4 regions of the Pseudomonas sp. HLS-6 TE3448 genome follow, and region 3 is predicted to be linked to each of the others. Evidence: predicted binding sites of a transcription regulator. Region 3 holds the regulator's gene; each other region holds the start of a gene.
The links. Region 3 encodes sigma-54, which starts transcription at its own class of promoters, with help from an activator protein. Its sites were predicted from a motif close to ANTGGCATNNANNTTGCTNT; they were not measured.
Positions count from the first base shown of each region.

Region 1 (7,179 bases), 2.7 Mb from region 3:
AGATGAGCAGCATGAACAAAGAGGCGGGCGGCTATGTGTTGCTCGACTTCAGTGAGCCGCTCGACGATGAGTTGCAGGTCGTGCTGGTTTACGGCAACGACCTGGAGCGGGTGCTTGAGTTGGCTGCCGAAGTCGGGATTGCCGCCGCGCCGTCGCTTGAAGCACTGCGGCTGGCCTTGCACGTTTAAGTCGGTGTGGACACCAGGGTGTTGAGCGCTGGCTATGCTCAGTGACACATCCCGTCACAGGAGCGGCATCATGGGTTCGACATTTAATGGCTTTCTTGGCCTGATCATCCTGGCCCTGGACATCTGGGCAATCATCAATGTGATTAAAAGCAGCGTAGGGACCGGGCCCAAGGTGCTCTGGGTGCTGCTGATCCTGCTGTTGCCGGTGCTGGGCCTGATCATCTGGGCGATTGCCGGCCCCCGGGGCAATGTCCGTCTGTAGGTGCCTGCGCGGCCTGCGGTGCCTCGACGAATATTCGACCTGTCATGATCGACAACGTACACTGCGCCCTTTTCTATGGCGGGCGCGTTTGCGCCCGTTGTCAGCCGCTTTTATTGGAGGTCCCGCAATGAGCGACTACCTGGAGACGTTGTACGAAGGCTACGGCCAGCGCTTTCGCATGGACAAGCTGCTGCACGAGGTTCGTACCGAGCACCAGCACCTGGTGATTTTCGAGAACCCGCGCATGGGGCGCGTGATGGCGCTGGACGGTGTGATCCAAACCACCGAGGCCGATGAGTTCATCTACCACGAGATGCTCACCCACGTCCCGATCCTGGCTCATGGCACGGCGCGGCGCGTACTGATCATTGGCGGCGGTGACGGTGGCATGTTGCGTGAAGTGACCAAGCACCGTGGCGTCGAGCACATCACTATGGTCGAGATCGACGGTACTGTGGTCGACATGTGCAAGGAGTTCCTGCCGGAGCACTCCAAGGGTGCCTACGATGACCCGCGCCTGAACCTGGTCATTGATGACGGCATGCGGTTCGTCGCCACCACCAAAGAGAAGTTCGACGTCATCATCTCCGACTCCACTGACCCGATCGGTCCGGGAGAGGTGCTGTTCTCCGAGAACTTCTACCAGGCCTGCCATCGTTGCCTGAACGACGGCGGTATTCTGGTCACTCAGAACGGCACGCCGTTCATGCAGTTGTCTGAAGTTAAAAACACAGCAAGCCGCATGCGCAGCCTGTTCGCCGATTGGCACTTCTACCAGGCCGCGGTACCGACCTACATCGGCGGTGCAATGACCTTCGCGTGGGGCGCTACCAACACCAGTTACCGCAAACTGCCGCTGGAAACCCTGCGCCAGCGTTTCGCCGGCAGTGGAATCGTTACGCGTTATTACAACCCGGAGATTCACATCGGTGCGTTTGCCTTGCCGCAATACGTGCTGCAGGCTGTAAACAAGCCCAGCAACGATTGATGCTGCACTACGGCGCCTTAGGGCGCCGTAGTCGATTTCATGAAGCGTGGCAAGTTTCTGAACAGAATTTTCACATTCGATTGCCGACAATTCGTGCGCTCAAATGCCTGTTCGACGAATGGCTCCCCAGTGCCCGGTTGTTTAGGGCAGGCTTGTTATTTCGCTCTTCGTTTCTTTCAAATCTGAATCTTTGGGATCTTCCTATTCATGGCTAACACGGACGCCTTGAGTCATCAGCGTGCTGCTTCGCGCGCGCTGCAACCGACCGTCAAATCGCACCTGGCCTATACGCTGCTGAGCGGCCTGGTGATCATGCTGATGCTCAGCCTGGTGAGGCTGGCGCTTCTGGTTTACAACAGCGATCAGATCGGCAACACCCCGGTCTCGACGTTGGCTGAGGCGTTCGCCAACGGCCTGCGTTTCGACCTGCGCCTGGTGGTGTACCTCTGCATTCCGCTGATGCTGGCACTGTTGAGTGTTCGGGCGATGGCCGCACGCGGCCTGTTCCGTTTCTGGCTGACCGTGACCGCCAGTGTGGCCATGTTCCTCGGCCTGATGGAGATGGACTTCTACCGTGAATTCCACCAGCGCCTTAACGGGTTGGTCTTCCAGTACGTCAAGGAAGATCCGAAGACCGTACTGAGCATGCTGTGGTACGGCTTCCCTGTCGTACGTTACCTGTTGGCGTGGGCCTTCGGGACCTGGTTGCTGAGCCTGCTGTTCAAAGGTGTCGACCGCATGACGCGGCCTCGTGGCGTATACGGCAGCAGTGTGGCCGGTGCGCGTAGCGTAGCGCCTTGGTATGTGCGCGGCGGCGTGTTCTTCATGGTGCTGTTGGTGGCCGTGGTTGCCGCTCGCGGTACCTTGCGTCAAGGCCCGCCGATGCGTTGGGGCGATGCTTACACCACCGATTCGAACTTTGCCAACCAGTTGGGCCTGAACGGTACGCTGACCCTGATCACCGCTGCCAAGAGCCGGATGTCCGAAGAGCGTGACAACATCTGGAAGGCCACCCTGCCGCAGGATGAAGCGCAGGAGACCGTGCGCAGCATGCTGCTGACGCCTCACGACAAGCTGGTCGATGCCGATGAAGCGGCTGTGCGCCGTGAGTTCACCCCGCCAGTCGAGAAAACCCTGCCGATCAAGAACGTCGTGGTGATCCTGCTGGAAAGCTTCGCCGGGCATTCGGTGGGTGCGCTGGGTGCCACCACCAACATTACGCCGTACTTCGACAAACTGGCCAAGGAAGGGTTGCTGTTCGACCGTTTCTTCTCCAACGGCACCCATACCCACCAGGGTATGTTCGCCACCATGGGCTGCTTCCCCAACCTGCCAGGTTTCGAATACCTGATGCAGACGCCTGAAGGCAGCCACAAACTGTCGGGTTTGCCAGCGCTGCTCAGTGCACGCAAATACGATGACGTCTATGTCTATAACGGCGACTTCGCCTGGGACAACCAGTCCGGGTTCTTCAGCAACCAGGGCATGACCACTTTCATTGGCCGTAACGATTTCGTCAATCCAGTGTTCTCCGACCCTACCTGGGGCGTGTCTGACCAGGACATGTTCGACCGTGGTGCTGAAGAACTGGCGAAAAACTATGGCAAGAAACCGTTCTATGCCTTGCTGCAAAGCCTGTCCAACCACACGCCGTACGCGTTGCCGAAAAACCTGCCGGTAGAGCCTGTGACGGGCCAGGGTCGTCTCGACGAGCACCTGACCGCCATGCGTTATTCCGACTGGGCATTGGGTCAGTTCTTCGAGAAGGCGCGCAAAGAGCCGTACTTCAAGGAAACCCTGTTCGTTATTGTTGGCGACCATGGTTTCGGCAACAACCAGCAGGTCACTGAACTCGACCTGAGCCGCTTCAACGTACCGCTGCTGCTCATTGCGCCGGGTATCCAGGAGAAGTTCGGTGCGGTCAGCCACACCGTGGGTACCCAGATCGATATCGTGCCGACCATCATGGGTCGCCTCGGTGGCGAAACCCGTCATCAGTGCTGGGGGCGTGACCTGCTTAACCTGCCGGAAGGCGACCAGGGTTTTGGCATGATCAAACCGTCGGGTAGCGAGCAGACCGTTGGCCTGGTAACGGGTGATCGGATTCTGATCGAGTCCAAGGACATGTCGCCACGCATGTACCGCTACCAACTGGGTCGCGAGTTCAAGGCCGAGCGAATCGAAAGCCCGGACCAGGCTGAACTGACGCGCAAGCTGGAGTCGTTCATCCAGACGGCGACCAAGAGCCTGCTGGACAACACCGCCGGTGTGGTTCACGGCGTGCCGGACTGATCACCGGAACTACGTGATGCCTGTTTGACCAAAGCCCCGATTTATCGGGGCTTTTGTTTTTTGATGTGTCGATACGACTTACATCGGTTGGCACGAGCGCTGCGCAAGCGCTAGGATGCACTCAGGGTCTACCTGATTCACGCTTCCCGGCCCTGTCTTGATCACTAGCTCGAAGGCCCGCGCCTCTACTGTGGGCGATAGCGTCACGCACTGAAGGTTAATCCATCGGTATTTGCGGAGGACGATTCATGAGCAGCCAATATGATGACATCAGCATTAATGTCTTGCGCAGCATGAAGGAAGGCGGGTTCGACTTTGCCCGTATCCACCCCATCGAGTTCTATGCCGTTTTCCCCGATGAGGAGCGTGCCCGCAGAGCAGCCGGGAAATTCCGCGGCGAGTCGCTCAATGCACAGGTCTGTGAATGTGCAGATGGCGGCTGGCATCTGGAGTTGAGCAAGGTGATGTATGCCACCCATGGCGGCATCGATGAGTTCGAACAGGGCTTTGAGGCGGTGATCGCACCGCTGGGTGGTGAGGTTCAAGGCTGGGGGGTCAAGCAAGAGCGTTTGCTGGCCTGAGCCAATCAACCGTCAGCCGGGCACTGCCTCGCAATGAGGCGCCGTCGCCCGGTTGACGGTGTATCTCGCACTGCTCTGGTGCGGTGTTTTTCCCTCGCTTCTATAACCACTTGAAATAAAAGCATTTATGCCGATGGCACGGGGCTTGCGATGACGTCTTGGTCCGGATGACAAGGAGTTCGGCATGATCCGCAGCTTTTATGACGAAATGTATGCCGGCAACGGTGAAGTCCGAGCGCACTACAGCGGATTCGCCAGTTGGCTGGCCGAGACCCCACCGGAACTGTTGGCTCAGCGTCGTCGGGAAGCCGACCTGCTGTTTCATCGTGCCGGTATTACGTTCACCCTCTATGGCGATGAGCAAGGCACTGAACGCCTGATCCCGTTCGACACCATTCCCCGTAGTATTCCCGCCGCTGAATGGCGGGTGATCGAGCGGGGCTGCATCCAGAGGGTCAAGGCCCTCAACCTGTTTCTCGCCGACCTCTACCATGATCAGCGCATTCTGCGGGCCGGCATCATTCCGGCCGAGCAGGTGCTCGCCAACGAGCAGTATCAGTTGGCAATGCAGGGGTTGAATCTGCACCGTGATCTCTACGCGCATATCTCCGGGGTCGACCTGGTGCGCGACAGCGACGGCAGCTACTACGTACTCGAGGACAACCTGCGTACCCCCAGCGGTGTGAGCTACATGCTCGAAGACCGCAAAATGATGATGCGCCTGTTCCCGGAGTTGTTCGCCGCTCAACGCATCGCCCCGATCGATCACTACCCGAACCTGTTACTCGACACCCTGAAAAGTTCCAGCCCGCTGGATAACCCCAGTGTTGTGGTGTTGACCCCCGGTCGTTTTAACAGTGCCTTCTTTGAGCATGCTTTTCTCGCCCGTGAAATGGGCGTGGAACTGGTCGAAGGCGCGGACCTGTTTGTACGGGACGAGCGTGTGTACATGCGCACCACGGACGGCCCCAAGGCGGTCGATGTGATTTACCGGCGCCTGGACGATGCCTTCCTCGATCCGCTGGCCTTCAACCCTGACTCAATGCTGGGCGTACCCGGCCTGTTGTCTGCCTACCGTTGCGGCAACGTGGTACTGGCCAACGCAATTGGTACCGGGGTCGCCGACGACAAGTCGATCTACCCCTATGTCACCGACATGATCCGTTTCTATCTGGACGAGGAGCCGATTCTGAAGAACGTGCCGACCTGGCAATGCCGCAAACCGGCTGAGTTATCCCATGTGCTGGCGCATTTGCCAGAGCTGGTGGTCAAGGAAACCCAGGGCTCGGGCGGCTACGGCATGTTGGTCGGGCCTGCCGCCAGCCGTGCCGAACTCGAAGCCTTTGCGGCGCGGATCAAAGCGCGCCCTGCGGCCTACATCGCGCAGCCGACGTTGTCGTTGTCGACCTGTCCGACCTTTGTCGAGAACGGCATTGCCCCACGGCATATCGATTTGCGTCCCTTCGTCTTGTCCGGCCGGGAAACCCGCGTGGTGCCCGGTGGTTTGACCCGGGTGGCGCTGCGTGAGGGCTCGCTGGTGGTCAACTCGTCCCAGGGGGGCGGTACCAAGGACACCTGGGTCGTTGAGGATTGAATCATGTTGAGTAGAACGGCCTCGGATCTGTATTGGATGTCGCGTTATCTGGAGCGGGCGGAGAACCTCGCGCGGATGCTTGATGTCAGTTATTCACTGTCACTGATGCCGCAGGACGGCCGTGGAGGCGGCCTTGATGAGCTGGCGATGCCGTTGCTGATCACGGGCACCCTTGATGACTACCTCGAGCGTCATGGCGAACTGCACGCCGAGCGACTGTTGCAGCATTTCGCCCTGGACCCGGGCAACCCGGCCAGTATCTACAGTTGTCTTGGCTCGGCACGGGCCTGTGCGCATGCGGTTCGTGGGCGAATTACCGCCGACATGTGGGAGAACATCAATGCGGCCTGGCTGGAAATCCGTGGCATTGCCGAACAGGGCGTAGGGCGTTATGGCCTGAGCCGTTTTTGTGAGTGGGTGAAGGAGCGCTCACACCTGTTTCGCGGCGCCACCTACGGCACCATCATGCGCAACGATGCCTTTCGTTTTATCCGGCTGGGCACCTTTATCGAGCGTGCCGACAACACGTTGCGCCTGCTCGACGCCCGTTATGAAGTGCTTGGTGATGAAGCCGATGCGGTCAGTGACAGCTCGGCCCGGGGTTACTACCAGTGGAGCGCCTTGCTCAGGGCCCTGTCGTCTTTCGAGGCTTACACCGAGATCTACCGCGATGCACCTGCGGCGCGGCATGTGGCCGAGTTACTGTTGCTGCGTGCGGATGTGCCGCGTTCGCTAAGGGCCTGCACTGAAGAGATCGATCAGATCCTGGCCAGCCTGCCCGGCGCCAACGGCCGTCCGGCACAGCGCCTGGCTGCCGAGGTGGATGCGCGCCTGCGCTACACCGGTATCGACGAAATCCTCGATGCGGGCCTGCACCCTTGGTTGAGCGACTACATCCCGCTGGTACGCCAGTTGGGCAACGCCATTCACAGCGCTTACCTGGAGGTCGTATGAGACTGACCATTAGTCATGAAACCGCCTATCACTATGAAGACCCGGTACGCACCAGCATCCAGTACCTGCGCCTGACCCCACACGACACCGAGCGGCAGCAGGTGTTCAGTTGGCACCTCGACCTGCCTCGACCGGCACGGGCGCAAGTAGACCCATTCGGCAACATCCTGCACGTGTTGAGCCTGGATGAACCGCATTCCGAATTGATTATCCGTGCTCGGGGGCAGGTGGAGATCGACGAGCAGTTCGAGGTTGAACATGAGGCGGGTTCAGCACTGCCGTTCTTGCGTTTCACGCGGTTGACCGAGGCCGACGAAGCA
Region 1 covers NZ_JBRJIO010000001.1:5,042,319-5,049,497, reverse strand. The annotation lists gene AB7M23_RS23225 (hypothetical protein) at 1-188, shown strand, start outside; gene AB7M23_RS23220 (PLDc N-terminal domain-containing protein) at 259-450, shown strand; gene speE (polyamine aminopropyltransferase) at 578-1,438, shown strand; gene AB7M23_RS23210 (LTA synthase family protein) at 1,646-3,730, shown strand; gene AB7M23_RS23205 (ribonuclease E inhibitor RraB) at 3,979-4,311, shown strand; gene AB7M23_RS23200 (circularly permuted type 2 ATP-grasp protein) at 4,496-5,905, shown strand; gene AB7M23_RS23195 (alpha-E domain-containing protein) at 5,909-6,859, shown strand; gene AB7M23_RS23190 (transglutaminase family protein) at 6,856-7,179, shown strand, end outside.
Region 1: the regulator sigma-54 is predicted to act here: its motif matches at 4,444-4,463, upstream of AB7M23_RS23200 (circularly permuted type 2 ATP-grasp protein).

Region 2 (7,179 bases), 650 kb from region 3:
CGACGATCGACTGGTACAGCGGGGTCATGTCTTCCGCCATGTCGGTGTGGTCCAGACCGGCAATGCCGTTCAGGGCCGAGGCGTAGACGACTTTGAAGTCCAGCTGTTCATCGGTAGCACCGAGGTTGTCGAACAGGTCGAAGATCTGGTCCAGAACCCAATCAGGACGCGCGCCTGGACGGTCAACCTTGTTGATGACCACGATTGGACGCAGGCCGGCTTCGAAAGCCTTCTTGGTCACGAAACGGGTTTGCGGCATAGGGCCGTCTTGAGCGTCAACCAGCAGCAGCACGGAGTCGACCATCGACATTACGCGCTCAACTTCGCCACCGAAGTCGGCGTGGCCGGGGGTATCCACGATGTTGATGTGGTAGCCGTTCCAGTTGATGGCGGTGTTCTTCGCCAGAATGGTAATGCCGCGCTCTTTTTCCTGGTCGTTGGAGTCCATCACGCGCTCGTCGTTGAGCTCGTTGCGCTCCAGAGTGCCGGACTGACGCAGGAGTTTGTCTACCAGGGTGGTTTTACCATGGTCAACGTGGGCGATGATGGCGATGTTACGGAGATTTTCGATCACTTGTGTATCTCGAGCAGAGGATTCGGGTTGCCGCCAGTTTAGGCGGCGAATATGAATGAAAAACGCTCAACGGGCCCGCCGGTCGGGAGGGCGGTGGCGGATGCTGCCGCCATACAGCCCTGGCGTCTTATGCCGGGCGATAAACACGCACATTGGCATGTCCCTCGCTCAATAAGTGGTGGGCATGCAGGCGGCTCATTACGCCCTTGTCGCAATACAGCAGGTACTGGCGGGTAGCATCCAGTTCCTTGAAACGGCTGTTCAGGGCATAGAACGGCAGCACCTGAACTTCGATACCGTCGAGTACCAGTGGCTGGTCTTCCTGGGCGTCGGGGTGACGGATGTCGATCACCACCTGCCCGGCCAACGCCTGGCTGACTTCTTCAATCTGAATATCCTGGCCCAGCTCATCGATGACATTGTCGATCGAGATCAGGCGGGCACGCTCCAGCGCACGCTCCAGCACCGCCATGTCGAAACTGCGCTCTTCGCTTTCGACGCGGTGACGCTTGGCACAGGTAGTCGGGTTCACCGAAATCACGCCGCAGTATTCTGGCATGTGCTTGGCGAACTCGGCGGTCCCGATCTGGTAGGCCTGATCGATGATGTCCTGCTTGTGGCTGGCCAACAGCGGGCGCAACACCAGTTTCTCGGTCGCCGAATCGATCACTGCCAGGTTCGGCAGGGTCTGGCTGGAGACCTGGGAAATCGCCTCACCGGTCACCAGTGCGTCGATTTCCAGGCGATCGGCAATGCGGGTTGCAGCACGCAACATCATACGCTTGAGGGTAACGCCCATATAGCTGTTACCGACCTTGCCGAGAATTTCGCCGACCACTTCTTCGAACGGCACGCTGACAAACAGCACACGCTGGCTGCTGCCGTACTTTTTCCAGAGAAAGTGCGCGACTTCCATTACGCCAAGCTCGTGAGCACGGCCACCGAGGTTGAAGAAACAGAAATGGGTCATCAGGCCGCGACGCATCATCTGATAGGCCGCCACGGTAGAGTCGAAACCACCCGACATCAGCACCAGGGTCTGTTCCAGCGCGCCCAGCGGGTAGCCGCCGATGCCCGGGTGCTGGCTGTGCACCACGAACAGGCGCTCATCACGCAGTTCAAGACGCACCACGACTTCAGGGTTGCGCAGATCGATCCCGGCGGCGCCGCACTGCTGGCGCAGTTGGCTGCCAACATAACGATCGACATCCATGGAGGTGAAGCTGTGCTTGCCGGCACGCTTGCAGCGAACCGAAAAATGCTTGCCGGCCAGCTGCGCACCATAATGAAGCTTGCACTTGGCGACGATATCGTCGAAATCGACCAGCGGGTATTCGTCGACCTGAAGGAAATGCGCAATGCCCGGCGTGCAGGACAGACGCTCGATCATCTCGCGCTGCACTTTTTCATCGTCCAGGCGAGTGATGATCTCGAGATTATCCCAGACACCCTTGACCACGAGCTCTGGATCGAGGTCCTTGAGCACGACACGAATGTTGCGGCAGAGCTGGCGAATGAAGCGCTTGCGCACCGGGCCGCTCTTGATGGTGATCTCTGGGAAAATCTTGACGATTAGTTTCATGAAAAACTGCGTGCAATGTGCCAAGCGAAAAAGGGGGGCGCGGATTATAGCGGAAATTGCTCAAGGTTTGACCAACTATTGTACGGACGGCATCTAACGCACCAAAACAGGTCATCTTGATTAAAAATCGCATCATAAGAGTGCGAAAAAAATCCGCTTTTTCAGTATTTACGGCGCAAACGCCTATGTTTGGGGCAAAAAACCCAAGTCGGGGCACTGGCATGCAATTTGCTCCCTTGTGAGGCAGGTTGCCTTGGCGGACTATTCGCGCCCGGCATCACCCAAATTCAAGGGCTGCACAGGCAAGCTCTACCCCACCCGGAGGACACTATGTCGAAGTCGGTTCAACTCATCAAAGATCATGACGTTAAATGGATTGATCTGCGCTTCACTGACACCAAAGGCACTCAGCACCACGTGACCATGCCAGCCCGTGATGCGCTGGATGAAGACTTCTTTGAAGCCGGCAAGATGTTCGACGGCTCCTCCATCGCTGGATGGAAAGGCATCGAAGCGTCCGACATGATCCTGATGCCGGTCGACGATACTGCCGTGCTCGATCCGTTCACCGAAGAGCCAACGCTGATCATCGTTTGCGACATCATCGAACCTTCGACCATGCAAGGCTACGACCGCGACCCACGCGCCATCGCCAAGCGTGCCGAGGAGTACCTGAAGTCCACCGCTATCGGTGACACCGTACTGGTCGGCCCGGAGCCAGAGTTCTTCATCTTCGACGAAGTGAAATTCAAGTCCGACATCTCGGGCTCGATGTTCAAGATCTTCTCCGAACAAGGTTCGTGGATGTCCGACCAGGACGTCGAAGGCGGCAACAAAGGTCACCGCCCAGGCGTCAAAGGCGGTTACTTCCCAGTTCCTCCGTTCGACCATGACCACGAAATCCGTACTGCCATGTGTAATGCCATGGAAGAAATGGGCCTGGTCATCGAAGTTCACCACCACGAAGTGGCAACTGCCGGCCAGAACGAAATCGGCGTGCGTTTCAACACCCTGGTGAAGAAAGCCGACGAAGTTCAGACCCTGAAGTACTGCGTACACAACGTTGCCGACGCTTACGGCCGTACCGCTACCTTCATGCCGAAGCCACTGTACGGTGACAACGGTTCGGGCATGCACGTTCACATGTCCATCTCCAAAGAAGGCAAGAACACCTTCTCCGGCGAAGGCTATGCCGGCCTGTCCGACACCGCCCTGTACTTCATCGGCGGTATCATCAAGCACGGCAAGGCACTGAACGGCTTCACCAACCCTTCGACCAACTCCTACAAGCGTCTGGTCCCAGGCTTCGAAGCCCCAGTAATGCTGGCCTACTCGGCGCGCAACCGCTCTGCCTCGATCCGTATTCCATACGTTTCCAGCCCGAAAGCCCGTCGTATCGAAGCGCGCTTCCCGGACCCGGCTGCCAACCCATACCTGTGCTTCGCAGCGCTGCTGATGGCAGGTCTGGACGGTATCCAGAACAAGATCCACCCAGGCGATGCCGCCGACAAGAACCTGTACGACCTGCCGCCTGAAGAGGCCAAGGAAATCCCACAGGTTTGTGGCAGCCTGAAAGAAGCCCTGGAAGAGCTGGACAAGGGCCGTGCGTTCCTGACCAAAGGCGGCGTTTTCAGCGACGACTTCATCGACGCCTACATCGCCCTGAAAAGCGAAGAAGAAATCAAGGTTCGCACCTTCGTACACCCACTGGAATACGAGCTGTACTACAGCTGCTAATCCCGTGACGCTCGCGCAAGCGGCGTAAGAAAGGCCTCCCTCGGGAGGCCTTTCTTGTTTCTGACGTGTCACCTACGCAAAGCCCAGACGCCTGGCACTGAGCCCTGCGGGAAGTTGGCTTGCCAACGATGCAGGCACCACGCACTCGCTGGCACACCCGTCGACGCCAACGCAGGCAAGCCTGCATCCCACAGAAAACGCAGCCTGAAGCGCCCTCGGAAGCATCTTTCCGGGCAACGCCTTTAATGCAGAACCGATCCTGGCTCAATGCTCTATATTGGTGCGATGGGCCACCTGCATCCGCTGTTCACAGCCCATTTTGGTTCAAGAAAATCGCAAGCCTAGGGCTTTGTAGTCCTTTTTTGGGCATATACAGGTCTTTTTCAGGCGAATCCGCTTCTTTTCGGAGCCTTGGTTTGTTTTTTGCATTTTCTTCGTATCAGCGGATTACCAGTGCGCGCGACCCTGGCTTCAGCCACGGTTGTCATGTACCAAAAGAGGTCAACGACGCCCCATGACCATCAGCGATGCTCTGCACCGACTGCTACTGGACAACCTGACCACTGCCACCATTCTGCTCAATGCCGAACTGCGTCTTGAGTACATGAATCCGGCGGCGGAGATGCTGCTCGCCATCAGTGGTCAGCGCAGCCATGGCCAGTTCATCAGCGAGCTGTTCACGGAATCGACCGAAGCGCTGAACTCCTTGCGCCAGGCCGTGGAACACGCTCACCCGTTCACTAAACGCGAAGCCCTGCTCACCTCCTTGGCCGGCCAGACCCTGACCGTCGACTACGCAGTAACGCCCATCCTGAGCAACGGAAAGACCCTGCTGTTGCTTGAAGTCCATCCGCGGGACCGCTTGCTGCGGATCACCAAGGAAGAGGCTCAGCTGTCCAAACAAGAGACCACCAAGATGCTGGTCCGTGGCCTGGCCCACGAGATCAAGAACCCGCTTGGCGGTATTCGCGGCGCGGCACAGTTGTTGGCTCGCGAGCTACCCGAAGAAAGCCTGAAGGACTACACCAACGTCATCATTGAAGAGGCGGATCGCCTGCGCAACCTGGTTGATCGCATGCTGGGCTCGAACAAGCTGCCGTCACTGGCCATGACCAACATCCATGAAGTACTGGAACGGGTCTGTAGCCTGGTCGAAGCAGAAAGCCAAGGCTGCATCACCTTGGTGCGGGACTATGACCCAAGCCTGCCGGACGTCCTGATCGATCGCGAGCAGATGATCCAGGCCGTGCTCAACATCGTTCGCAACGCCATGCAGGCCATCAGCGCCCAGAACGAACTGCGCCTGGGCCGTATCAGCCTGCGTACCCGGGCCATGCGCCAGTTCACCATTGGCCATACACGCCATCGCCTGGTGGCCAAGGTCGAAATCATCGACAACGGCCCTGGCATTCCCGCCGAACTGCAGGAAACCATCTTTTATCCAATGGTCAGCGGCCGTCCCGACGGAACCGGGCTGGGCCTGGCCATTACCCAGAACATCATCAGCCAGCACCAAGGGCTGATCGAGTGTGACAGCCACCCTGGTCACACCAACTTTTCGATCTTCCTGCCGCTGGAACAAGGAGCCATGTCCTCATGAGCCGTAGTGAAACTGTCTGGATCGTCGATGACGATCGCTCCATCCGCTGGGTTCTGGAGAAAGCCTTGCAGCAGGAAGGCATGACCACCCAGAGCTTCGACAGCGCTGATGGCGTCATGGGTCGTTTGTCCCGGCAGCAGCCGGATGTAATCATCTCTGATATCCGCATGCCTGGGGCCAGCGGCCTGGACCTGCTCGCGCAGATTCGCGAGCAGTACCCTCGCCTGCCGGTCATCATCATGACCGCCCACTCGGACCTCGACAGCGCCGTTGCGTCTTATCAGGGCGGGGCCTTCGAGTACTTGCCTAAGCCTTTCGACGTTGACGAAGCCGTATCACTGGTCAAACGTGCCAACCAGCATGCCCAGGAGCAACAGGGCATGGATGTGGCACCCAGCCTGACCCGCACCCCGGAAATCATCGGCGAAGCACCGGCGATGCAGGAGGTGTTCCGTGCCATTGGTCGCCTGAGCCACTCCAACATTACCGTGCTGATCAACGGCGAGTCGGGCACCGGCAAAGAGCTGGTCGCCCACGCCCTTCACCGCCACAGCCCAAGGGCGGCATCGCCGTTTATTGCATTAAACATGGCGGCAATCCCCAAGGACCTGATGGAGTCAGAGCTGTTCGGCCACGAAAAAGGCGCCTTTACCGGCGCGGCCAACCTGCGGCGGGGGCGCTTTGAGCAGGCGGACGGCGGCACCCTGTTCCTCGATGAAATTGGCGACATGCCAGCCGACACCCAGACGCGCCTGCTGCGCGTGCTGGCTGACGGCGAGTTTTATCGGGTTGGCGGCCACGTACCGGTCAAAGTCGATGTACGAATCATTGCTGCGACCCATCAGAACCTGGAAACGCTGGTTCAGGCTGGCAAGTTCAGGGAAGACCTGTTCCACCGCCTAAACGTGATCCGTATTCACATCCCACGTTTGTCGGATCGTCGCGAAGACATCCCGACCTTGGCCCGGCACTTCCTCAGCCGTGCCGCGCAGGAACTGGCCGTCGAGCCCAAGCTGCTCAAGCCTGAAACCGAAGAGTTCATTCGCAACCTGCCATGGCCGGGCAATGTTCGCCAGCTGGAGAACACCTGCCGCTGGATCACCGTCATGGCTTCAGGCCGGGAAGTGCACATTGGCGACCTGCCGCCCGAACTGCTGAACCTGCCGCAGGACGCCGCGCCCGTCACCAACTGGGAGCAGGCCTTGCGGCAATGGGCAGACCTGGCCCTGGCGCGCGGGCAGTCGAACCTGCTCGACAGTGCCGTGCCTAGTTTTGAGCGGATCATGATCGAAACCGCCCTCAAACACACCGCAGGGCGCCGCCGGGATGCCGCCGTGCTGCTGGGCTGGGGGCGCAATACCCTGACCCGGAAGATCAAGGAGCTGGGAATGAACGTAGCGGGCGGCGAAGAGGACGAGGCTGACGACGCCTGACGCCCCATTTCTGCAGGAGCATGCCTTGCTGGCGATCAAGGCGCCCGTTTCACCTGACGCGGCGCCGGCTCCTGCAGCCCCCGATGTAGAAGCTGCCCTCTCCTGCTGAACGCGCCCCCCTGCACCAAACCCGCTCGCGATGCACCGCGACAAGGCAAAAATCCCCGTCCTAGAGCCTTCTTCTTCCGGTAAAACGGCTGTAATCAGCCATTTCCAGCCCTGCAACAAAACTGGCACACACAGTGCATAACAT
Region 2 covers NZ_JBRJIO010000001.1:1,708,459-1,715,637, reverse strand. The annotation lists gene typA (translational GTPase TypA) at 1-574, opposite strand, end outside; gene thiI (tRNA uracil 4-sulfurtransferase ThiI) at 702-2,156, opposite strand; gene glnA (glutamate--ammonia ligase) at 2,487-3,893, shown strand; gene glnL (nitrogen regulation protein NR(II)) at 4,408-5,493, shown strand; gene ntrC (nitrogen regulation protein NR(I)) at 5,490-6,926, shown strand.
Region 2: the regulator sigma-54 is predicted to act here: its motif matches at 2,372-2,391, upstream of glnA (glutamate--ammonia ligase).

Region 3 (7,179 bases):
TCGATTACCGGTTGCTCAAGCCCGGAGTGATCCCGCAGCTCTGGCTTCCAGTAGGGGTTGGGCAGGCAGCGCACATCGAACACCACGTCAGCGTCTACGGGCATTCCACGCTTGAAGCCGAATGACTCGACCAGGAATGCAGTGCCCGGCTCGGGTTGATTGAGCAGGCGAAGCTTGATCGAATCTTTGAGCTGGTAGAGGTTCAGGTTGGTGGTGTCGATCTTCAGGTCGGCCAGATCGGAAATAGGACCGAGCAGTTCGGTCTCGACCCGGATGGCCTCAGCCAGCGAGCGCTGAGCGTTGGTCAGCGGGTGACGGCGACGGGTTTCCGAGAAGCGCTTGAGCAGGGTTTCTTCATCGGCGTCCAGATACAGCACATCGCATTGGATATGCCGGTTGCGTGCATCTTCAAGCAGTTCCGGGAACCGGGAGAGATGGCTTGGCAGGTTGCGTGCATCAATGGACACGGCAACCTTGGGCTGCATCAGTTCGGTATTGATCAGCGCACTTTCGGCAAGCTGCGGCAGCAAGCCGGCCGGAAGGTTGTCGATGCAATAGTAGCCATTGTCCTCGAGCACATCGAGGGCAGTGCTTTTACCTGAGCCGGACCGGCCGCTGACGATGATCAAACGCATGTTCAGTGCCCGTTCTGTACATCCAGTACGACCTGATACAGGGACTGGCTATCGCCGGCCGCACGCAGTTTTTCGCGAACGTCCTTGCGGTCAAGCATGCTGGCGATCTGGCGCAGCAGCTCCAGGTGCTCGTCGGTGGCGGCTTCCGGAACCAGCAGTACGAACAGCAGGTCTACGGGAGCACCATCGATGGCGTCGTAATCTATGGGGGCATCCAGGTGGAGCAGCGCACTGATCGGCGCGGCACAGCCACTGAGGCGGCAGTGTGGAATGGCGATACCGTTGCCGAAACCGGTTGAACCCAGTTTTTCGCGGGCAATCAGGCTCTCGAAGACATCTTGCATTTCCAGATCCGGTACTTCCCGGTCAATCAGGTTGGCAATGTGTTCGAGTACGCGTTTTTTACTGCCGCCCGGCACGTTCACAAGTGAACGGCCGGGGGTCAGGATATCTTCAAGTCGGATCATGAGTGGGGGGGATCAGCGAGCGGCTGCACCTTGCAGCAAGGCCTGCTGTTTTTCCTTGTGTTTTTTCAGTTGGCGGTCGAGCTTGTCGGCAAGCAGGTCGATCGCGGCATACATGTCTTCATGCTCGGCATTGGCGACGACTTCGCCGCCAGGGATGCGCAGGGTGGCCTCGATTTTCTGTTTCAGCTTCTCGACCTCCAGAATGACCTGCACATTGGTGATCTTGTCGAAGTGACGCTCAACACGCTCGAGTTTTTCCCCGATATAAGTGCGCAGCGCTTCGGTGACTTCTACTTGGTGTCCACTGATGTTGACTTGCATACAGCTTCTCCTTTTGTTGCCGGTGCATAAAGAGGCAGGTATTGCGCCTGCCACTTGAATTGCGGTGGCACACCTCAGGTGCGTTACATCAGTCGCTTGCGTTCACTCGACGGTGCAATGCCGAGCGATTCGCGGTACTTGGCGACGGTGCGTCGTGCTACCTGGATGCCTTGTGCCTCCAGTAAACCAGCGATCTTGCTGTCACTCAATGGCTTTTTCTGATTTTCCGCTGCAACCAGTTTTTTGATGATCGCGCGAATCGCCGTGGACGAGCATTCTCCGCCTTCGGAGGTGCTGACATGGCTGGAGAAAAAGTACTTCAGTTCGTAAATGCCACGCGGGGTATGCATGTACTTTTGCGTGGTCACCCGGGATATGGTCGACTCGTGCATGCCCACCGCTTCGGCGATGTCGTGCAGTACCAGCGGCTTCATGGCCTCGTCACCGTGGTCGAGGAATCCGCGCTGGTGTTCGACGATCTGGGTGGCAACCTTCATCAGCGTTTCGTTGCGGCTTTGCAGGCTCTTGATGAACCAGCGGGCTTCCTGAAGCTGATTGCGCATGAAGGTGTTGTCTGCGCTGGTATCGGCGCGGCGTACAAAGCCTGCGTACTGTGGATTGACGCGCAGGCGTGGGACGGCTTCCTGGTTCAGTTCAACCAGCCAGCGATCGCTGTCCTTGCGCACGATCACGTCAGGCACCACGTATTCGGGTTCACTGGACTCGATCTGTGAGCCAGGGCGTGGGTTCAGGCTTTGTACCAGTTCGATCACCTGGCGCAGCTCGTCTTCCTTGAGCTTCATGCGGCGCATCAGCTGGCTGTAGTCGCGGCTGCCGAGCAGGTCGATGTAGTCGCTGACCAGTCGTTGCGCTTCAGTCATCCAGGGTGTTTGTGCCGGCATCTGACGCAACTGCAACAACAGGCATTCGCTCAGGTTGCGGGCGCCTATACCGGCAGGCTCGAATTGCTGGATGCGGTGCAGGACGGCTTCCACTTCGTCCAGTTCGATATCGAGTTCCGGGTCGAAGGACTCACAGACCTCTTCCAGTGTTTCGTCGAGATAGCCCTGGTTGTTGATGCAGTCGATCAGGGTGACGGCAATCAGTCGGTCGGTATCCGACATTGGCGCCAGGTTCAACTGCCACAGCAGGTGGCTCTGCAGGCTTTCACCCGCCGAGGTGCGGGTGGTGAAGTCCCACTCGTCGTCATCGTTGCTGGGAAGGCTGCTGGCGCTGGTTTGATAGATATCTTCCCAGGCGGTGTCTACCGGCAGCTCATTGGGAATACGCTCGTTCCACTCACCTTCTTCAAGGCTTTCCACGGGAGTGGCGGTTTCCTGGAAGCTGGTTTCCTGGGATTCCGAGGTCGGCTTGGATTCGGCGTTATCCGCCATCGGGTCGCTGTTATCGAAGTCGTCGCCATCTTCCTGGCGTTCGAGCATCGGGTTGGATTCCAGGGCTTCCTGGATTTCCTGCTGCAGGTCCAGTGTGGAAAGCTGGAGCAGACGGATGGCCTGTTGCAACTGCGGTGTCATCGTCAGTTGCTGGCCCATTCTTAGGACGAGCGATGGTTTCATGGCAGGGGCTTAACACCTTATTCGCCGGCGCACATGCGCCATCCACTACAAGGGCGCCGAAGCGCCTTCTTTAAGCAAATTATATGCCTGAAACCGAGGTGTTTGCCTAGAGCGCTGTAACAAATAAGCCGGTATTTGGGCGGATCGTCAGCGCTCTGGCGGTGCCTCGCACCTCGGGCTTACAGGCGGAACTCGTGACCGAGGTAAACCTCTTTCACCAGTTCGTTGGCCAGGATGGTTTCTGCATCACCTTCGGCGATTAGGCGACCATCGTTGACGATGTAAGCGGTTTCGCAGATATCCAGTGTTTCACGGACGTTGTGGTCGGTGATCAGAACGCCAATGCCTTTGGCTTTCAGGTGGTGGATGATCTGCTTGATGTCGCCGACCGAGATCGGGTCGACACCGGCAAACGGTTCGTCGAGCAGGATAAATTTCGGTGCAGTCGCCAGTGCGCGGGCGATCTCCACACGGCGACGTTCACCACCGGAAAGGCTCATGCCGAGGTTGTCGCGGATGTGGCTGATGTGAAACTCCTGCAGCAGGCTTTCCAGTTCCTTGCGACGCCCTGCGCCGTCCAGCTCCTTGCGTGTTTCCAGGATCGCCATGATGTTGTCGGCCACCGACAACTTGCGGAAGATCGAGGCTTCCTGGGGCAGGTAGCCAATACCCGCGCGTGCACGACCGTGCATCGGCTGGTGGCTGACATCCAGGTCGTCGATGAGCACGCGGCCCTGGTCGGCCTGTACCAGGCCGACAATCATGTAGAAGCACGTTGTCTTGCCGGCGCCGTTAGGGCCGAGCAGGCCGACGATCTGGCCGCTGTCGATTGACAGGCTGACGTCACGTACGACTTGTCGACTCTTGTAGCTCTTGGCCAGGTGCTGGGCTTTGAGGGTTGCCATTACTCGGCCTTCTTCTTCGGCTGGATCACCATGTCGATGCGTGGGCGCGGTGCGGTAATGTTGCTGCCGCGGCCGGCGGTGGCGACCTGAGACTTGGTGTTGTAGACGATTTTCTCGCCTTCGGTGGTGTTGCCTTCGTTGATCACCTTGGCCCGGTCAGTCAGAACCACCAGGTCTTTCAGCGCCTGGTATTGGATCTGCACGGCATAGCCTTGCATCTTGTCCGGTTTTGCGGCGCTTTGTTGCTGTTCGAAATACGCCAGGTTGCCCACCGAAGTGACCACGTCGATATCGCCGGAAGCGGAGCGGGTGATGGTCACGGTGTTGCCTTTGATCATCATCGAGCCTTGGGTGATGATCACGTCGCCGGTGTAGGTGGCAATGCCTTTCTTGTCGTCCAGTTGGGCGTTATCGGCCTGGATGCGGATTGGCTGGTCGCGGTCGTTCGGCAGGGCCAAGGCGCTCGCGCTTCCCAGTGCTGCGCTCAGGCTGAGCAAAAAGGGGAGGGTTTTAACGAGCCTCATACTGTCCTCTTACGTTGGACAGCAGGTCCATCCTGCCGTCTTTCAAATACGCTTTCATTCCCTTGCCCGTAGTGGTTCCACCGGCGCCGTCGATTCTAACGGCTTGCTCGGTTTGAGCATATTGCTTCTGTGGGAATACCGTCATGCGGGTCGTGGTAATAATGGTTTCACGGTTCTGTTCATCGGTGCGGGCAACCCGTACCGAGTCAATCAGTTCGACTTCGGTGCCGTCCGGGTTGACCTCGCCGCGTTCGCTCTGAACGTGCCAAGGGTAGGCGGTGCCGCGGTACATGTGCAGGTCGGGCGTGGTCAGCAGGGTGATCTCGCTGGCCTGCAGGTGCTCGACCTTGTCTGCCGTCATGTCGTATTGCAGCTTGCCGTCAGGTAGAAACTGAACGCTGTGGGCATTGGTGGCGTAATAGTCGATGGCGCCTTTGTCGACAGTGGCCACCGGTTTCTCGAGGAAAGTATCGGGGCCGACCTTCCAGTAGCCAACCGCCGCCAGCAGGACGGCGATCGCCCCGAGCAGCGCAATGTTGCGGATTTTATTGCTGAACATGTGTCGCCCTACAGATAGTTGGCGTTTGCCGCATCGAGGTTGCCTTGGGCTCGCAGGATCAACTCGCAGAATTCGCGAGCGGCACCTTCGCCACCGCGTGCGAGGGTAACGCCATCAGCGTGTTCGCGTACGAAGGCCGCGGCGTTGGCCACGGCCATGCCCAAGCCAACCCGGCGGATGACGGGCAGGTCCGGTAGATCGTCGCCCAGGTAGGCAACCTGTTCATAGTCTAGGCCGAGCTGGCCGAGAAGTTCGTCCAGTACGACCAATTTATCTTCACGCCCTTGGTACAGGTGCGGGATGCCGAGGTTTTTCGCTCGGCGTTCGACCACCGGTGTCTTGCGACCGCTGATGATCGCGGTGGTCACACCCGAGGCCATGAGCATTTTGATGCCTTGACCGTCCAGGGTGTTGAAGGTCTTGAACTCGCTGCCATCTTCGAGGAAATACAGGCGACCGTCGGTGAGGACGCCATCAACATCAAAAACGGCCAGTTTGATGGCCTTGCCGCGCTGCAGCAGATCGGTTTGCATTACATTACTCCCGCACGCAGCAGGTCGTGCATGTTCAGTGCGCCTACCGGGTGATCGTCCGTGTCTACGACGACCAGGGCGTTGATCTTGTGGTCTTCCATGATTTTCAAGGCCTCGGCGGCGAGCATTTCGGCGCGGGCGGTTTTGCCGTGCGGTGTCATCACGTCTTCGATTCGCGCCTTGTGCAGGTCGATGTTGCGGTCGAGCGTGCGGCGCAGGTCGCCGTCAGTGAAGATCCCGGCCAGACGGCCGTCGGCTTCCAGTACCACGGTCATGCCCAGGCCCTTGCGGGTCATTTCCATCAGGGCATCCTTGAGCAGGGTGCCGCGGGCAACCTGGGGCAGCTCGGCGCCGGCGTGCATGACGTTTTCGACTTTCAGCAGCAGGCGTCGGCCCAGTGCGCCGCCGGGGTGCGAGAACGCGAAGTCCTCTGCGGTGAAGCCACGCGCTTCCAGCAGGGCAATGGCCAGTGCATCGCCCAGCACCAGGGCTGCGGTGGTCGAGGAGGTTGGCGCCAGGTTAAGCGGGCAGGCTTCCTGTTGCACGCGGGCGTCAAGGTTGACTTCGGCGGCTTTGGCCAGTGGCGAATCCGGGTTGCCGGTGAGGCTGATGAGTTGAATGCCCAGGCGTTTGATCAGCGGCAGCAGGGTCACGATTTCAGCGGTTGAACCGGAGTTCGACAACGCCAGGATAATATCGTCACGGGTGATCATGCCCATGTCGCCATGGCTGGCTTCGGCAGGGTGGACAAAGAACGCCGGTGTGCCGGTACTGGCCAGGGTTGCGGCGATCTTGTTGCCGATGTGCCCCGACTTGCCCATGCCGACTACCACGACCCGGCCTTTGCTGGCCTGGATCAGCTCGCAGGCCTTGACGAAATCAGCGTCGATATGGGCAAGCAGGCCTTCTACCGCTTCAAGTTCGAGGCGGATGGTGCGTTGTGCGGATTGGATCAGGTCGCTGGATTGGCTCATGTGGAAAATCGGATTGCCTGATGAAAAGGCGGCGATTATAGCGGGAATGCGCGAAAGCCTCACCTGCGAATCGCTGTCAGTGGCGTGTCAGTCGTTCATTTTTGGCTCAAGGAAGTCTGCGCAAGCGCTGCGATGGCCTTGGGGCGGCCCTGTCTGCGGTGCTATAGTTCGCCGCCAGTTCGGCCCGCTCAGGGCGTGCGTGCCTCCATGAAGGAGGTGGACGTCTGAGTGAGAAGGCTGCATCGCAAGGAGTTTAGATGAGCGTTGATAACGCCTACGCGGTCGAGTTGAAGGGCGTAACCTTCAAGCGCGGTTCGCGCAGTATCTTCAATAATGTCGATATACGCATTCCCCGAGGCAAGGTCACCGGCATCATGGGGCCATCCGGGTGTGGCAAGACCACGCTGCTGCGGCTGATTGGTGCGCAGCTGCGACCGGCCAGCGGCGAAGTCTGGGTGGCGGGGCAGAATTTGCCGACCCTGTCACGAAGCGACCTGTTCGATGCACGCAAGCAGATGGGCGTGCTGTTCCAGAGTGGCGCCTTGTTCACGGATCTCGACGTGTTCGAGAACGTCGCCTTTCCCCTGCGCGTTCATACGCAATTGTCTGATGAGATGATTCGCGACATCGTGCTGATGAAGTTGCAGGCGGTGGGCTTGCGCGGTGCCTTCGAGCTGATGCCCG
Region 3 covers NZ_JBRJIO010000001.1:2,354,511-2,361,689, forward strand. The annotation lists gene rapZ (RNase adapter RapZ) at 1-635, opposite strand, end outside; gene ptsN (PTS IIA-like nitrogen regulatory protein PtsN) at 638-1,102, opposite strand; gene hpf (ribosome hibernation-promoting factor, HPF/YfiA family) at 1,115-1,423, opposite strand; gene AB7M23_RS10845 (RNA polymerase factor sigma-54) at 1,507-3,000, opposite strand; gene lptB (LPS export ABC transporter ATP-binding protein) at 3,180-3,905, opposite strand; gene lptA (lipopolysaccharide transport periplasmic protein LptA) at 3,905-4,429, opposite strand; gene lptC (LPS export ABC transporter periplasmic protein LptC) at 4,416-4,988, opposite strand; gene AB7M23_RS10865 (KdsC family phosphatase) at 4,997-5,521, opposite strand; gene AB7M23_RS10870 (KpsF/GutQ family sugar-phosphate isomerase) at 5,521-6,495, opposite strand; gene AB7M23_RS10875 (ATP-binding cassette domain-containing protein) at 6,753-7,179, shown strand, end outside.

Region 4 (7,179 bases), 1.1 Mb from region 3:
CGCCGAACCAGGCGATACCTTATGGCAGGACGGCAAGCAGGTCGGCGTTATCACCTGCCCTATGTACTCACGCCTGACACAACGTTCCCTGGCCATCGCCCGAATGGACACCGCCATCGCCGTGCATGGCACGCCACTGGTGGTCAAAGGCAGCCTGGAAGCCAGCGCCATCGCCCATGAAATGCCGTTCGACGACCCCGAGAAGAAAAAACGTACCGCCAAAGGCTAACCCGACACACGGGGCCGCACCCGCGCGCCCCGTGTGCTGTCACCCATTCCCTCCATCGGATCACCCCGCCATGAACCAGTTCGTCTTGAAAATCAGTTGCCCGGCACGCTCGGGTATCGTCGCCGCCGTCACCACCTTCCTTGCGAACCAACAGTGCTACATCAGCGAACTCTCGCAGTTTGACGACGAAGTCACCTCGCGCTTTTTCATGCGCGCGGTGTTCCGCTTCAACGACGGTTGCGAGCCCGACATCGACCGTGTGCGCAGCGGTTTCGTTGACGTTGCCACGCCACTGGAGATGCAATGGGAACTGTTTTCCTCCAGCCAGCCGCCCAAAGTGCTGATCATGGTCAGCAAGTTCGACCATTGCCTGGTGGACCTGCTGTACCGCCATCACAAAGGCGAGCTCCACATGGAGATCACCGCTGTTGTCTCCAACCACCTCGACCTGCGGCACATGGCCGAACGCGAGGGTATCCGCTTCATCTACCTGCCGGTGAACAAAGACAACAAGGCCCAGCAGGAAGCCGAACTGATGAAAATCGTCGAGGAGACCGGAACCGACCTGGTGGTGCTTGCGCGCTATATGCAAATTCTGTCCGACGACCTCTGCCGCAAGCTGTCTGGCCGCGCAATCAACATCCACCACTCCTTCCTGCCCGGCTTCAAGGGTGCCAAACCCTACCACCAGGCCTACGCACGTGGCGTTAAACTGATCGGCGCCACCGCCCACTACGTGACCAGCGACCTCGACGAGGGCCCGATCATCGAGCAGGAAGTTCAGCGTGTTGACCACGCCCACCAGGCCGAGCAGTTGGTGGCAATCGGCCGGGATACCGAGACCATTGCACTCTCCAAAGCACTGAAGTACCACTTGCAGCACCGGGTGTTCATTAACGGCGACAAGACCGTTATCTTCAGCTGAGCCCCACTCGCCAGCCGTTGCCAGAGACGCGGGCCACCGGCAGAGATGTCGGTGGCTCTTGCGCAGCAGGCGCCCTCACCTGCCCCTTCACGGATAGCGCCCTCAGCCCAGCGACGGCAAACTCAGCTCAACCGCTGTCAGCGGTGCGTTTACGACAAAGCCGTTCCACAACTCGCTGAACGTCTGCCCATTGCGCGGATGCCGGCAGGTTGGCGCCAGCTGGGCCAGGGGTTTAAGCACAAAGGCCTGCTCCAGGATCTCTGGCCGTGGCAACTCAAGGTCACCGAACTGTCCAACCTGCTCGCCATACATCAACAGATCAATGTCCAGGCTGACCTGATCCGGGGTCTGCCGGCAGCGGCCGAAATGCGCCTCCAGCGCCTTGAGCTCAGCAACCAGGGAGGCCAGGGAACGGGTGGTCTGCGCCTGCACGACCATATTGAAAAAGGCCGGTGCTTCTAGCCCGACCGCGCTGCTCTCAAAGACCGGAGAACAACGCAATGGCCCCAGTGACGCCCGCAACGCGATGCACGCCTGACTCAAATGCCATTGCCGGCGCAGGTTGCTACCCAGGCCCAGGTAGATGTCATGGACCTGGATGTCCGTGACCCCGACGGTGCGAATCTGTAGAGCGGTCATAACAACACCCTGAAAAACACCGACCATCAACCGTGATGCAAAGGGGCGACCTGCATCCACAGGTCGCCCCTTTCGCCCACCCTCGAGGCTCAGACCGCGTCGGCGCCAACCTCTGCGGTACGAATCCGGACAACCTGCGACGCCTCGGTGACGAACAGCTTGCCATCACCGATCTTGCCCGTGCGTGCAGCGTTGATGATGGCTTCCAGCGCTGCCTCGCACAGCGCATCGGTGACAATCGCTTCAAGCTTGATCTTGGGAATCAGGTCGACAACGTATTCAGAGCCCCGATAGATTTCGGAGTGCCCCTTCTGCCGACCGAAGCCCTTGACCTCGGTCACCGTCAACCCTGTCACTCCCACTTCAGCCAAGGCCTCACGTACATCGTCGAGCTTGAAAGGCCTGATGATCGCAGTGATCACTTTCATGAGTGCGCTCCTTAATTCGAGTACTTGTAGCCCACTTCACCGTGAGACGACAGATCCAGACCGTCCACTTCATGTTCTTCGTCGACACGAAGGCCACGGCATAGCACGGCGGCCACCTTGAAGGCGATAAAGCTCGACACCGCCGAGAACAGGATGCTGAACGCCAAGACGCCACCATTGACCAACAACTGATCCAGCACGCCGCGCTCCCCGCTGAAACCCAGCCCGCCCAGAGAGGTCATGGCAAATACCGGGGTCAGCAAACCGCCGACGATACCGCCAACGCCATGCACGCCAAACACATCGAATGCGTCATCCAGCCCAAGGATCGGCTTGAGTTTTTCCACGGCCCACAAGCAGATCGGCGCAACGATCAAACCCAGCAGGATAGACCCCATTGGGCCTACGAAACCGCAGGCCGGCGTGATCGCGACAAGGCCGGCAATAGCCCCGGACAACGCACCCAGCATGCTCGGCTTGCCACGATGCTTCCACTCGACGAACAACCACGCCAACGCCCCTGCCGCGCTGGCGAGCATGGTGTTGACCATCACCAGCATGGCAAAACCATTGGCCACCAATGCACAGCCGCCACAGAAACCCAGCCAGCCCACCCACAGCATCGAGCCACCGGTCATGGTCATGGTCATGTTATGCGGCGCCAGCGCCGAGGTTCCGTAGCCGCGACGGCGCCCCAGCAGGAAGGCGCCGATCAGCGATGCAATGCCGACATTGACGTGCACCACATTACCGCCCGCGAAGTCCTGAACACCCAGGTCGAACACCCAACCGCCTCCCCAAGCCATATGCGCCATGGGGAGATAATTGATCGTCAACCAGATGGCCATGAACACCATGACCGCCGAAAATTTCATCCGCTCAGCGAAACCGCCGCAGATGATCGCCGGGGTAATGGCTGCGAACAGCAGCATGAACAAGAAGTACAGCAACTCAGGAATGGTGCCTTGAAGTGCGTCGGGGCCTACGCCCTTGAGAAACAGTTTATCGAGCCCACCAATAACCGCTTGCCATTCGCCACCTGACGTGAACGTCAGGGAATAGCCGTAAATGGCAAATAGCACCGACATCAACGATGCAACTGAAAACACCTGCATCAGAATCGAGAGCACATTCTTGCTACGTGCCAGGCCACCATAGAACAACGCCAAGCCAGGCAAGGTCATCAACAACACCACCAACGCGCACGTCGTCACAAAGGCGGTGTCACCGCTGTTAAGCGCAAGCGGCTGATCCGCCGCCCACGTAGGGAGCGTCACTGACGTGAGCGCAGCGACCGCCGCCAATCGGCCACCTCTGAAAGAGCCGTTCATGTGTATTCCTCAACAGTGATGCAGCATTGCTCTCATAAGTGGCGTGCGATCAATCGCCCGCCCCTAGCCTCAGGTTCGTCAACAAAATTTCCCAAAAAGAAAATTTCATTCCCGAAGGTAAAAGCAATCTATCTGCCAAACTGCCTGCCGTTACCTCCAAGGAGGTAACAAAAACCCGCATGGATCGACAGGAACACCGGAGGAATCGAGGTACAGGGATAAGAATGCGCGTAGCGGAAGGTACTCGCCGCTACGCGCTGGTGCATCACGGCTGTGAACAGAACAAAATCGGGCGTTTTGCCCGACCGCGTCAGCGCTTCACCGCCAGCGCGGCCAACAATGCGCCATCACGCCCGTAAATATCCGGAGCGTAGGACACCTTGCCCTGGCGGTCGGCCTGAGCCGTCCAGTAGCTGAGCACAATCGGTACTGGCGTTGCCAGGCGGAACTCATGGGTAAGCCCGGTGCTCAACAGCTGGTCCGTGCGGGCACGCTCGGGCGGGCTCAACAACAGATCGCGCAACTGCAACGCGTGCTCGACCCGCACACAACCCGAGCTGAACGCGCGAGGCCCTTTGTTGAACAGCGCCTGGCTGGGCGTGTCGTGCAGGTACACCGAAAACGGGTTGGGGAAACGAATCGCCATCTGCCCGAGCGGGTTCCTCGGCCCCGCACCCTGACGCAAGAGGATGTTGCCGGGATTCTCCCAATCGATATCCTCCGGCGCCAATGGCTGCCCATCGCTGTCCAGCACCTGAAGGTTCTGCCGGCTCAGGAAGGCCTGATCCCGACGGATTTCCGGGAGCTTGTCTTCACGCAGAATGGTTGGCGGCACCGTCCAGGTCGGGTTCAGGGTGAGGCGCGTTACCTGGGACTTCAGCAGCGGGGTCTGGCGCTCGGCACGGCCCACCTGCGTGCGCGTCTGCCATACCGGTAACCCGTTCTGATAGACGATCAACTGGGCCGCCGCGACATTGACCAACAGGCTGGTAGGCTCCATTTCCTGGGCCAGCCAGCGAAAGCGTTCAAGGTTGATGCGCAACTGCTCGCGCCGCGCCGCCGGGCTGACGTTCAACTCGTTCAAGGTTCCCGGCCCGATCACCCCGTCCGCTTGCAGCGAATGGCTCAGCTGGAAATTTTTCACTGCATTAACCAGCGTGGCACTGTAGTGCGAATCGACGGTAACCGGAAGGCTGCTCAAATAGCCCTCGTTCAACAACCGCTGTGCAAGCTGCGGCACCCGCTCATCCTGCATGTCCGGGCGCAGCAACGGGCCGCTGGCAAGCGACTGCCAGTGGGGCAACGGCTGCTGGCGCTGCTGGGCATACACATGACGCAGGTATTGATACTGTTCCAGGCTCGGGCGGGCCTGGGCAAAGGCCCCGGCAATGTTCTGCAGCCCCGGACCGGCGAGCGCCAGCACCTCGGCCTGTCGGTCGCGTTGTACCTCATTGGCATGCCACAGGGGCTCGAAACGCGCTTGCTGCAAACGACCATAGTGCAGATCCTGTAAAGCCTGCAGGTACTGTTGGCTGATCTGGATATCAGCACACAGCGCGTCGCCCGCCCCATTGCCAGCCGGCAACGCGTAGTTGGCCGGGTCCAGGCCATCGTCGGCCACGTGCTGCAACTCGGCCTGCAAGGCCGCCACACGCCCGTTGACCGACCACACCGCAAGGCCCTGTTGCTGCTGATAGAAGGCCTGCAGCAGCGCCTGCGTCGGCGTGTCCACGTGCTTGGCCAGGCCCGGGCACGCGACCGCCAATTGGGTGAGCGCTAATTGCAGCGGGCTTTGATTCTCGGCAGGCGCCACTTCGGCAAACGCGACCAATGGCGCAGCGAGCAAGCAAATGCTCAAGTAACATGCGGACTTTTTGAACAACTGCTTTACTCCAATCCATGGCCGTCACGGTTGACGGTCAACCTTTGCAGCAGATACGACAAACAATCGGGCCAGTGTACAAGCTAGGCTGCCGAGGGGGACGACACGATGTCAGGAGTCAAAGTGGCAAGGGAGACTCTTCACACATGCTGACCTTTTTGTGCCGACTTTTTCTGGCAACAGCAGCCTTGGGCGTGATCTGCACGCCAACGTTCGCCGCCAACACAAACAACCCTGCTTTGTATGACAGCCTCTCGCAGGCCGCTCCAGAACTCAATCCCCAAGCGCTGAAAGGCGCCCTGAGCGCCATGCAATGTGCCGTCAACAATGGCGCCCGGCAAGCACGGCACCTGGCCGTGATCGACTACTCGCAACCCTCCACGGCACGCCGGCTCTGGATCTTCGACCTGAACAAGAAGACCGTAGTGCTGCGCGACCTGGTCGCCCATGGACAAAAGTCCGGGGAAAATTTCGCCACCCAGTTTTCCAATCGCCTAGGCAGCTACCAGTCCAGCCTAGGGCTGTTCCGCACCCAGGAAAGCTATGAGGGCAGCCACGGTTACTCGCTACGCATGGACGGCCTGGAGCCGGGCTTCAACGACCAAGCGCGGGACCGTGCCATCGTGATTCATGCCGCCGACTATGTGAACCCCTTGTGGAGCAAGCGCCAGGGCCGTATCGGCCGCAGCCAGGGCTGCCCGGCTGTTCGACCACAAGTGGCGCGCCAGGTTATCGACAAACTCAAGGGCGGCCAGTTCATGTTCTCCTGGTACCCCGACCAACGCTGGCTGAAATCCTCGGCCTACCTCAACTGCCAACCACGGCAGGTGGCAAGCATCCTGACCGCCAGCGGGGGCTGAAACGCAGCAGCACACTAGCCAGGAATATCGGCGTCCGTCGGCCCATCGACCAGATTGCCACGCACCTCGATGGCATGGCCGAAGAACAACTCACCGTCCTCATGCCAAAAGGTGAAATCCCCGGCATCGTCGATCTCGATGGTCAGCAGCTTCATGCGTGACAGGAAATCTGCAGCAGTGCATTGCGCTTCATCCTCGCCAAGCCAGTGTTCGTTCTTCAGCGGCAACAATTGGCTCAACGCAAAATCGCTGATACGACGATGCCACTGCTGCTGTGCCTGAAACAGGCCCGCCGCTAGCGAGATGACAGCCTGAGGGCTCTCAGGGTCGGCGCAACGCAACAGCAGGTTGATCTCTGAACCGTTCCAGAGCGCCGTCCCTTCAAACTGATCGGAGCACTTTTCCCGCTCAAGCACGCCAAATTCCGGGGTATCCAACCGCACAGGGATTTGCAGATCGTCCGCAACGCGTTTCAGCTCGGCATCGGCGGCCTGACAAGGCGTAATACTGCGCACCAGGACTGCACCGCTCGCCGCCTCCCCCTGCACATGGAGGGTATGCTGACTGTAGGCACGAACCTGACGCATCCAATGTTCGACTGCACTCTTCTCTACCGGCATCTCACACCGCTGCCGCTGCTGCGTCAGGGCACCGTCCTGGCTTTTCCAGGCGGCCAGGTAGAACACCAGCGTCCATTGCTCAGCGTTGCCAATACAACCCGCCCCCGAGCCAAAGGCATCGACCAGCCCGGTAACCGGTTCATCCGTGTTCAACATGCGCGCGTTTCCTTTGTCTGTAGTTGGGGGCGCCTTATTGTCCACGTATCAGCGACTGTGCGCACGCCTCACGCGAGAGCGCCTATTTCTCGTGTGATGGCGGTTGCGC
Region 4 covers NZ_JBRJIO010000001.1:3,477,738-3,484,916, reverse strand. The annotation lists gene AB7M23_RS16120 (aminomethyltransferase family protein) at 1-229, shown strand, start outside; gene purU (formyltetrahydrofolate deformylase) at 300-1,154, shown strand; gene folK (2-amino-4-hydroxy-6-hydroxymethyldihydropteridine diphosphokinase) at 1,257-1,793, opposite strand; gene AB7M23_RS16105 (P-II family nitrogen regulator) at 1,883-2,221, opposite strand; gene AB7M23_RS16100 (ammonium transporter) at 2,233-3,552, opposite strand; gene AB7M23_RS16095 (L,D-transpeptidase family protein) at 3,863-5,434, opposite strand; gene AB7M23_RS16090 (murein L,D-transpeptidase catalytic domain family protein) at 5,581-6,294, shown strand; gene AB7M23_RS16085 (DUF2262 domain-containing protein) at 6,309-7,070, opposite strand.
Region 4: the regulator sigma-54 is predicted to act here: its motif matches at 3,673-3,692, upstream of AB7M23_RS16100 (ammonium transporter).